Regions from separate parts of the Devosia sp. FJ2-5-3 genome, predicted to be linked through region 3. Evidence: predicted binding sites of a transcription regulator. Region 3 holds the regulator's gene; each other region holds the start of a gene.

Region 1 (3,256 bases), 1.4 Mb from region 3:
TCAACACGCTCGAGGAAGATGATGACGTCCAGAACGTCTACGCCAATTTCGAGCTGAGCGACGAAGACGCGGCGAAACTGGCGTCCTGAGGTCCCCTGGGGCCGAAGCGAATTGACCCAACGGCCCCCGCCTCGTGCGGGGGCTTTTTTGCCCGGCCTATGCCCGCTTACGCATGTCGATGGTGGGCATCCCGGTGGTGTACTGGATATTGGCGCAGTTGCGCCCGGCTCGCTTGGCGCCATAGAGACGCTGGTCGGCGATGCGGAACAGCTCGGCAAAACTCGTTGTGTGCTCGAACACCGCACCCCCTATGCTCACGGCAAGGCGGTGATGGCGGCCGTCGGGGCAGAAGCTAGACAAATTGACCGAGCGCCGGATGCGTTCTGCCACGGCCTCGGCGGCCTTCTTGTCGACGCCCGGCAGGAACACGGCGAATTCCTCGCCGCCCATGCGCCCCACGAGGTCGCCGGCGCGCAGGACGCCGCGGATCGCCCGGGCAATGACCATCAGCGCTTCATCGCCATTGTCATGGCCAAAGAGATCGTTGATGACCTTGAAATTGTCGGCGTCGACCATGAGCAGGGCGCCGGCGCTGCGGCCTTCGCTCAACTGCATCTCAACCTTGGCCGTAAAGGCACCGCGATTGAGGCAGGCCGTCAGGCTGTCGGTGCGGGCGACCAATCCCAGTCGCCTATTGGTGATGGCCAGCCCACGCAGCCTTATTCCCAGATAGAGAAACAGGGGCACGGCCAGCCCGATGGGCAAGACGGTGGAACTGATCAAGGCGCGACGCATCGCCTCTGGCTCCAGGTCATGAAACATCAGCGCATTGAAGACGATCGAAATGACCACGCAGGCCAGGGTGCCGAACACCGTCCAGCGCGCGACGCTGGACCAGCCTTGCAGGGAGTTTACCATCTGAGGGGACAGGTACATCGAGGACACTTTCGTCGAAATTGCAGGATAGCCGGAGGCAGTCATTGCTGACCGGCTCCCCGAAGCGAGTATTGCGTCGCTGCTGGTCTGCTCGCCCTAATCGGTGTCTTTCCGATAGCCGCGTCCAATGGCGATATCGGGGCAACGATATGCCCCCGAAGCGTCCTGTGACGTCATGATGATTCTATGCCCCTGAATTCCCGAGGCGAACGGTAGGCCCGCTTCCTCAACACGGCGTTCCTTCCAGGAGAGCAATTTTATCTATCTCGCCCCCCGGCTTCATGGGTGTGTTGCCAATTTGTTCACATTGGCCTTGGTAGTCTCATTGAAGCTGCTAGAAGGAAAGCCATGAGAAAAACCGTGCGAATCATCGGCATCGATCCGGGCCTGCGCCGCTGTGGCTGGGGCATTGTCGATGCGCTGGACAACCGGCTGAGTTTCGTGGCCGCCGGCACGGTGACGCCACCGACCGACGGCTCGCTCGCCGAGCGCCTTGTGGTGCTGGCCGCCGGCATCGCCGATGTTCTATCCCTCCATCACCCCGACGAGGCGGCGGTGGAAGAGACCTTTGTCAATGCCGGGCCGCGCTCGGCCCTCATTCTCGGGCAGGCGCGCGGCGTGGTGCTGCTGACGCCGGCCCAGCACGGGCTGGAAGTGGCCGAATATGCCACCAACCTCGTCAAGAAATCGGTGGTCGGCACCGGCCACGCCGAAAAGAAGCAGGTGGAATTGATGGTGCGCACGCTCCTGCCCACTGCGAGTTTCAAGGGCGCCGACGCTGCCGATGCGCTGGCTGTCGCCATCTGCCACGCCCATCACCGGGTCTCCGCGCAAAGAACGAGGGCATTGATTTGATTGGCAAGCTCAAGGGGATGGTCGACAGCTTTGGCGACGACTGGGTCCTGATCGATTGTGGCGGCGTCTGCTATGAGGTGCATTGCTCCAGCCGCACGCTGCAAACCCTGCCCAAAGTGGGCGAAGCGGCCGTGGTCTTCATCGAGACCATCGTGCGCGAAGATCTCATCCGGCTCTACGGATTTGCGAGCCAGGCCGAAAAGGCCTGGTTCCTGCTGTTGACCAGCGTGCAGGGAGTGGGGTCCAAGGTGGCCCTGGCCATTCTGTCGACGCTCAGCGCATCGGAACTCTCCAGTGCCATTGCGTTGCAGGACAAGGCCATGATCGGACGCGCCAATGGCGTTGGCCCTAAACTGGCCGTACGCATCGTCACCGAACTCAAGGGCAAGGTCCCCGATGTGGGCGCCATTGACGCCGGAACACTTGGCCTGCAGGCGGCCCTAGGCGAGGGCATTGCCAGGTCCAATGTCGCCGATGCCGTCTCCGCGCTCACCAATCTGGGCTATTCCAGCGCGCAGGCGTCGGCAGTGCTCGCCCGGATCGTCGCCAGGGAAGGCGAGGATACGGCCACCGAAAAGCTGATCCGGCTGGGCCTGCGCGAGCTGAGCCAGTAGAGTGGGCCGCCCTATCGCTAAAATCTTCGACGTCCCGGCGTCAAAATACATTCCCGGAATGGAACTGCTCTCTTGACCACCTTGACCTCCGCCAGCGCCGGCCGCGACGATAATTTCGACGTTTCCCTGCGCCCGTCCGGCTTTGCCGATTTCGTGGGACAGGCGGATGCGCGCGCCAATCTCGAAGTGTTCATCGAGGCGGCCAAGAAGCGCGGTGCCGCGCTCGACCACGTACTCTTCGTCGGTCCGCCCGGCCTGGGCAAGACCACGCTGGCCCAGATCATCGCCAAGGAACTGGGCGTCGGCTTTCGCGCCACGTCCGGTCCGGTCATCGCCAAGGCAGGTGACCTCGCCGCGCTCCTCACCAATCTCGAAGATCGCGACGTGCTCTTCATCGACGAAATCCACCGCCTCAACCCGGCCATCGAGGAAGTCCTCTATCCGGCCATGGAGGATTTCCAGCTCGACCTCATCATCGGCGAGGGCCCGGCCGCGCGGTCCGTCCGCATCGACCTGGCAAAATTCACGCTGGTCGGCGCGACCACCCGCGCGGGCCTGCTCACCACGCCCTTGCGCGACCGCTTCGGCATCCCTGTCCGGCTCAATTTCTATACGCCCGAAGAGTTGGTCAGCATCGTGACGCGCGGCGCCCGCCTCATGGGCATGCCGCTGGCGCCTGATGGTGCTCTCGAGATTGCGCGCCGGTCGCGCGGCACGCCGCGTATCGCTGGTCGACTGCTGCGCCGGGTCATCGATTTCGCCCTGGTGGATGGGGCGGCGGAAGTGAACCGTCTCCTGGCCGACAAGGCTCTGCTGCGACTGGATGTCGACGCCCGCGGCCTCGATCAGCT
Region 2 (3,256 bases), 420 kb from region 3:
GCCGTGTCTCCCCACCGGGCAAATAACTGACATGTTAGTTCCCCGGCGTAAAGCGCGCGCGCTTCTGTTCTAATACAGCCCGTTGATCAACACCGGCTTCTCGCTCTCGACGCGCACCGGATTGCGCAGTTTCAGCCCGAACTGGGCTTCCTCGATCTCGAAGATATCGTCCTGCCGGGTCGAAATCCCGTCGGCAAAGCTCAGCGTCGCCGTGCCGAACATATGCACATGCACATCGCCCGGCTGGCGGAACAGCTCATATTTGAAATGGTGATATTCGAGATTGGCGATGGTGTGGCTCATATTGTCCTCGCCGGAGAGGAACGGCTTTTCCCAGATCACCTGGCCGTCGCGAATGATGCGCGATGTGCCCTCGATATGGCTCGGCAGATCGCCGACCCGCAGCTCCGGCCCGAACGAGCAGGCGCGCAGTTTTGAGTGCGCGAGGAAGAGATAGTTGATGCGCTCGGTCACGTGGTCGGAAAATTCATTGGCCAGCGCAAAGCCGAGCCGGCGCGGCTGGCCATGATTGTCGATGACGTAGATGCCGGCGATTTCCGGCTCTTCGCCGGCGTCGAGCGCGAAGGCGGGCGAGGGGATGGGGTGGCCTGGATTGGCGACGATATTGCCATTGCCCTTGTAGAACCATTCCGGCTGCACGCCGCGCTGGCCGGAAGTGGGCTTGCCCCCCTCGAGCCCCATGCGGAACATTTTCATGCTGTCGGTCAGCTCGGCTGCGGGCTTTTCGCCATTGGCCTTGTGCATGGCGTCGCGCGTCGCGGCGGAGCCGAGATGGGTCAGCCCGGTGCCGGTCACGTGCAGATGCGCCTTGTCCGGATGATCGATCGGCGCCAGCAGCCGTCCTTCGGCCAGAAGGGCCGCCTTGTCGATGGCCGCGCCCAGTCCGCGCTGGTCGACTATGCCCGAGAGACCTTCCGCGGACGCGATGGCGGCCAGCGCCAGTTCATAGACCGTGCTTGATCCTTCGACGCGGCGCGTTTCACCATTGCGGGTCACCCCGACGGCGCGCGCGCCATTGTCGTCAAAAAACTGAATAAGATGCATGGTCAGAAATCCTCGTCCCTTTTGCCCCAGCGTCGGGCCCGCGCATAAAACGCAAGAGCTCGCGGCCTGTCCAGTCAAAAATCATACTTATGATGAAGCCGCGGCGCGCCGGATGGAATCACGGCCGGACGAAGACTGTGGGATAAGCGGGATGTTCTGGTTTTGTCTCTTGACAGGACTGAAACAAAATGAGAACAAATGCAGCACGGGTGCAAAACAAGGCTCTCTCATCCCAGCGCGTTTGCGCAGCCTTCGAGAGCGTGAAATAAGGAGAGAAATCATGGCTAGCTCGCCGCTTCGCGTTGTTGAAGGTGGATCAATGGATAAGGATAAGGCTCTCGCTGCGGCGCTGAGCCAGATCGAACGCAATTTCGGCAAGGGCTCGATCATGCGCCTCGGAGAGGCAGCGTCGATCGAAGTGGAGTCTATCTCCACCGGCTCGCTCGGCCTCGATATTGCGCTGGGTATTGGTGGGTTGCCAAAGGGCCGCATCGTCGAGATCTTCGGGCCTGAAAGCTCGGGCAAGACGACGCTGGCGCTGCACGTCATTGCGGAGGCGCAGCGCAAGGGCGGCATCTGCGCCTTTGTCGACGCCGAGCATGCTCTCGACCCCGTCTATGCCCGCAAGCTGGGTGTCAATGTCGATGACCTCCTGATCTCCCAGCCCGACGCGGGCGAACAGGCCCTCGAAATCACCGATACGCTGGTGCGTTCCGGCGCCATCGACGTGCTCGTTGTCGACTCGGTTGCGGCCCTTACGCCGCGCGCCGAACTCGAAGGCGAAATGGGCGATTCTCTGCCCGGTCTCCAGGCCCGCCTGATGAGCCAGGCCATGCGCAAGCTGACCTCGTCGATCTCCAAGTCGAAGTGTCTGGTCATCTTCATCAACCAGATCCGCATGAAGATCGGCGTCATGTACGGCTCGCCCGAAACCACCACGGGCGGCAATGCGCTGAAGTTCTACGCCTCGGTTCGCCTCGATATTCGCCGCATCGGCGCGCTCAAGGATCGCGAAGAGATCGTGGGCAACCAGACGCGCGTCAAAGTGGTCAAGAACAAGCTTGCCCCGCCGTTCCGTCAGGTCGAATTCGACATCATGTATGGCGAAGGCATTTCCAAGACCGGTGAATTGCTCGATCTGGGCGTCAAGTCCGGCATCGTCGACAAGTCCGGCGCCTGGTTCTCCTGGGAAAGCCAGCGTCTGGGGCAGGGGCGTGAGAATGCCCGCCAGTTCCTCAAGGACAATCCGGAAATTGCCGCCACCATCGAGCAGGGTGTGCGCGAGAGTTCGGGCCTGCTCGGCGAAGTTCTCCTCGTTGCCGGCGGCGAGGACGATTCCGGCAGCGACGAATAATTCTCCTCCGCCTCCCATGCAGGACTTCGACCCCCGCCCAAAAGCGGGGGTCTTTTTGTTTGTCAGGGCCGCACCTTGCTCAATGGAACGGCGCTATCAATGGAACGGCGCGCTTCCCTCGGGCTTGACCCGAGGGCCACGACGCGAGCCCCAATACCGGCAATAGGCCCTGGGACAGAGCCCCTCGGGTCAAGCCCGAGGGGAGCCCCGTGCGCGCGAAGCGAATGCACGCACACTTTGGCCCCAACTTCTCCCCACCCACCGGCCCACCTCCCTCCCCCTCGCGGGGAGGGATCGAGGGTGGGGGGCGGACAGCCCCGACGCCCCAATCTCCACGCCAATTGCGGCCCAGCACTGCCCGTCCAATCCCCATGTCATCCCCGCGAAAGCGGGGACCTCCGCTCAACAGGGGTTCCCGCTTTCGCGGGAATGACATCGCAGAAAATTGCCCCACCCACCGGCCCGCCTCCCTCCCCCTCGCGGGGAGGGATCGAGGGTGGGGGGCGGACAGTCCCGATGTCACATTCCGCCCACCAACTTCACCTCAGCGCTGCCCGTCCAATCCGCTCCCGATCCACCCCAAATGCCCCTTGTTCCCCTCCCACACCGCCCGGAGCGCCCTCAAACCCGCTGGCCCCGCCACTTTCCCCCATGCCAGCCTGCTGCAATGCTGGACATTCCGGTTCACTGCACGATAAAAAGCCACGATTTTCTTCAAGGGCGCGCTCGTGCCCGTTCCGCATGAAAGCTAGTTGATGACCAGCGTAAACGATCTCCGTTCGAGCTTTGTCGATTACTTTGCCCGTAACGGCCATGAAGCCGTGGCATCCAGCCCGC
Region 3 (3,256 bases):
CCCCGCGGCAATGATTTCACCACCGGCGACACCCTCGTCGAGCCCGGCACGCGCCTTCTGCCCATGCAGATCGCTGTCGCCGCTGCGGCCAATTGCGGCTCGCTTGCCGTCGCCCGCCGCCCGCGCATCGCGCTTCTCGCCACCGGCGATGAACTCGTCATCCCCGGCACGCCGCTTGGCCCGGACCAGATCGTCGCCTCCAACAGTTTTGGCCTTGCGCCGCTCTTCGCGCCCTATGCCGACCAGATAGCAAATCTCGGCATCGTGCCCGACCGGGTCGACCTGCTCCGCGGTACACTCGCCCTCGCCTTCGCTGACGAACCCGATATTCTCGTCACCACTGGCGGCGCCAGCGTCGGCGAGCATGATCTCGTGCAGGATGTCCTCAAAGATCTGGGCGTGACCCTCGATTTCTGGCGCATCAATATGCGCCCGGGCAAGCCGCTGATGTTCGGCACGCGCGGAAAAACCCTGGTTTTCGGCCTGCCCGGCAATCCCGTCTCGGCGATGGTCACGGCCATCGTCTTCATCCTCCCGGCCCTGCGCCGCTGGCTGGGCCAGGCGGAGCCGCACTTCTGGCGCCTGCCCCTCCTCGCGCCGACGCCGCCCAACAGCGCCCGCCGCCATTTCATGCGCGCCCATCTGGTGCACACGGAAACCGGCCCGGCTCTGATGCCGAGTGCCCAGACCGATAGCGGCCATACCTCGTCCCTCGCGCAGGCAGACATGTTGATCGTCCAGCCCGAACATGATCCCGGTCAGCCCATCGGCGCGCTGGTCGACGCCCTCCCCATAAACTAGAGCCACTTTTTAGGGACTCTTGCAGAACATAGACGGAACGCGTATGGTCGTTCCGTCTATGTTCCGATTCTGGGGTCAAGGGGCAAATGCTGACGCGCAAACAACACGAATTGCTGATGTTCATCCATGAGCGGATGAAGGAATCCGGCATTCCGCCCTCCTTTGACGAGATGAAGGACGCCCTTGATCTTGCTTCGAAATCGGGAATCCATCGGCTGATCACCGCCCTCGAAGAACGTGGTTTCATCCGGCGCCTGCCCAATCGGGCCCGTGCACTCGAAGTGGTGAAGCTGCCCGATTCGATGAACCCCTCGCTTGGCGGCCGGAAGGTGCGCTTCGAGCCCGAAGTCATCGAGGGCAATCTGGGCAAGGTCGCCTCGCCCCCCTCGCGCAGCACTGACGACTATGCTCGCCCGATTTCGATCCCGGTCATGGGCCGTATCGCCGCCGGTACGCCGATCGAGGCGATCCAGACCCACTCCCACACCATTGCCGTTCCACCTGAAATGCTCGGGCCCGGCGAGCACTACGCTCTCGAAGTGCGCGGCGATTCCATGATCGACGCCGGCATATTCGATGGAGACACCGTGCTCATCAAGAAGCAGGATGTTGCCTCGACCGGCGAGATCGTGGTTGCCCTGGTGGATGACGAGGAAGCGACCCTCAAGCGCCTCCGTCGCAAGGGCAATACGATAGCGCTCGAAGCCGCCAATCCGGCCTACGAAACCCGCATTTTCCCGCCCGACCGTGTGAAGGTCCAGGGCCGGCTCGTCGGCCTCTTGCGGAAATACTGATGTCCTCGGACCGCGCCTCACCGGAAACGGTGATGGCGCGCTATGCCGAGCTCATCAACCGGCACGACTTTTCCCTGCTCGTGCCGCTCATCGATCCCGACGCAACATTCTGGTTCAGCTCGGGCACCCACGCCGGCGTCGCCGCGGCACGCGCCGCGTTCGAAGCGACCTGGCGCAAGCTTGCCGACGAAACCTACTGGCTTGAGGATCTCAACTGGACTGCCATTGGCGACAAGGCTGCCAGTTGTACCTACACCTTCCGCTGGCGCGCCACGGTCGACGGCCAGCCCGCCCAAGGCAGCGGTCGCGGCACGACGGTCCTTGGCCGTGACCAGGACGGCTGGCGCATCCGCCACGAACACCTCAGCGCGTTCCCCAAAATCACATAGCCAAGGTAATCCCGGGGCGCGCGCTGGATCACCTATCCAGTTGTTTCCAACGCCCTATTTTCGGTGCCGCGACATGCCATCTTCCAGCGCACCACCATGTCATCCCCGCGAAAGCGGGGACCTCCGTTTTCCCTCCAGGCAAACCGGGGTTCCCGCTTTCGCGGGAATGACATTGTGGGGATCCCTCCCCTCCTGCGCCCCCTCGCCCCTTCGGGGAGAGGGCCGGGGTGAGGGGGCCCTCGCTATCGGCCAATCAGCTCGCTGCCTAGGCGTTGCGCGCCCTCGCTCCACCGTCATCGCCCGGCTCGTCCGGGCAATCCATTTCGCCCGAACACCACGTCTTCCAGCGCACCACCGCGTCATCCCCGCGAAAGCGGGGCCGCCGTTTCTCATCACTGAACACCCACCAACAGGGGTTCCCGCTTACGCGGGAATGACACCGCGGGGGTTGACAGCTCCTCCCCCAAGCCCATCCCCTCCTGCGCCCCCTCGCCCCTCCGGGGAGAGGGTTGGGGTGAGGGGCCTCTCCAAACCAAAAATATCCCGCTTATCCCCGTCCCCATTTTCCCGTGCCATCATTGCCCCGTTCCCGCCGATAACACGCGGCGCCGACGAAGCGTCGGGCGGGGAGACGGGCCGCACGGGGTCGCCTGGGCGGGGGCGTGGATGTCGACCACCGGCCGGTGCCGGTTCTGCCTTTCGGGGTCATGCCTCGACGCAGGACCCAGCACCACCCGCAAGGGGGCCGCTCAAGGCATGCGCCCAAAAAACCGGTCGTGGGAAGCGGCTTTCGCCTCTTCTATTTCTATCAATTCGGGGCGAAAGCCGCTTTTCACCGTGCCCGTAGGGCATCGCGACCGTGTCCACGCGACGCTCCCCTGGAGCCGGGCGGCGCTTCGGCATGCCCCATTGAGCGGCAAGCCCTTGGACGAGAGAGGCAATAAAAAACTCCCCCGCCATGCGGCGAGGGAGTGAGACGCAAAAAACCTTGTCAGTGGTTGTCGCGCGGAATGCCCTCGGTCTGCGCGATCCGCTGGTATTTTTCGGCCGGTTTGAGAATTGCACCGTTGCCGAGCTGGTCGACGAGGCCGCGCTGGATTTCCTGCCAGGGCGTCTGGTGCTTGGGGAATTTGTAGCCGCCATCAGCTTCAAGCGCGGCGCGACGGGTGGCGATTTCCTCATTCGAAATCAGGATATCGGCCTCGCCCTTGTTGAGGTCGATGCGCACCCGGTCCCCGGTCTTGAGGATAGCCAGATTTCCGCCCGCAGCCG

What was found. The regulator LexA, encoded in region 3, represses DNA repair genes until DNA is damaged. The targets are predictions, from matches to a motif close to TGTTCNNNNTGTGTTCNG.
Region 1: the regulator LexA is predicted to act here: its motif matches at 1,225-1,242, upstream of ruvC (crossover junction endodeoxyribonuclease RuvC).
Region 2: the regulator LexA is predicted to act here: its motif matches at 1,245-1,262, upstream of recA (recombinase RecA).

Annotation. Positions count from the first base shown of each region.
Region 1 covers NZ_CP104007.1:739,374-742,629, forward strand. Annotated here, with positions in the region: gene N0P34_RS03685 (YebC/PmpR family DNA-binding transcriptional regulator) at 1-89, shown strand, start outside; gene N0P34_RS03690 (GGDEF domain-containing protein) at 157-981, opposite strand; gene ruvC (crossover junction endodeoxyribonuclease RuvC) at 1,285-1,791, shown strand; gene ruvA (Holliday junction branch migration protein RuvA) at 1,788-2,405, shown strand; gene ruvB (Holliday junction branch migration DNA helicase RuvB) at 2,478-3,256, shown strand, end outside.
Region 2 covers NZ_CP104007.1:1,720,717-1,723,972, forward strand. Annotated here, with positions in the region: gene araD1 (AraD1 family protein) at 70-1,065, opposite strand; gene recA (recombinase RecA) at 1,346-2,419, shown strand; gene alaS (alanine--tRNA ligase) at 3,175-3,256, shown strand, end outside.
Region 3 covers NZ_CP104007.1:2,142,792-2,146,047, reverse strand. Annotated here, with positions in the region: gene glp (gephyrin-like molybdotransferase Glp) at 1-801, shown strand, start outside; gene lexA (transcriptional repressor LexA) at 888-1,595, shown strand; gene N0P34_RS10420 (nuclear transport factor 2 family protein) at 1,595-1,984, shown strand; gene N0P34_RS10415 (IlvD/Edd family dehydratase) at 2,976-3,256, opposite strand, start outside.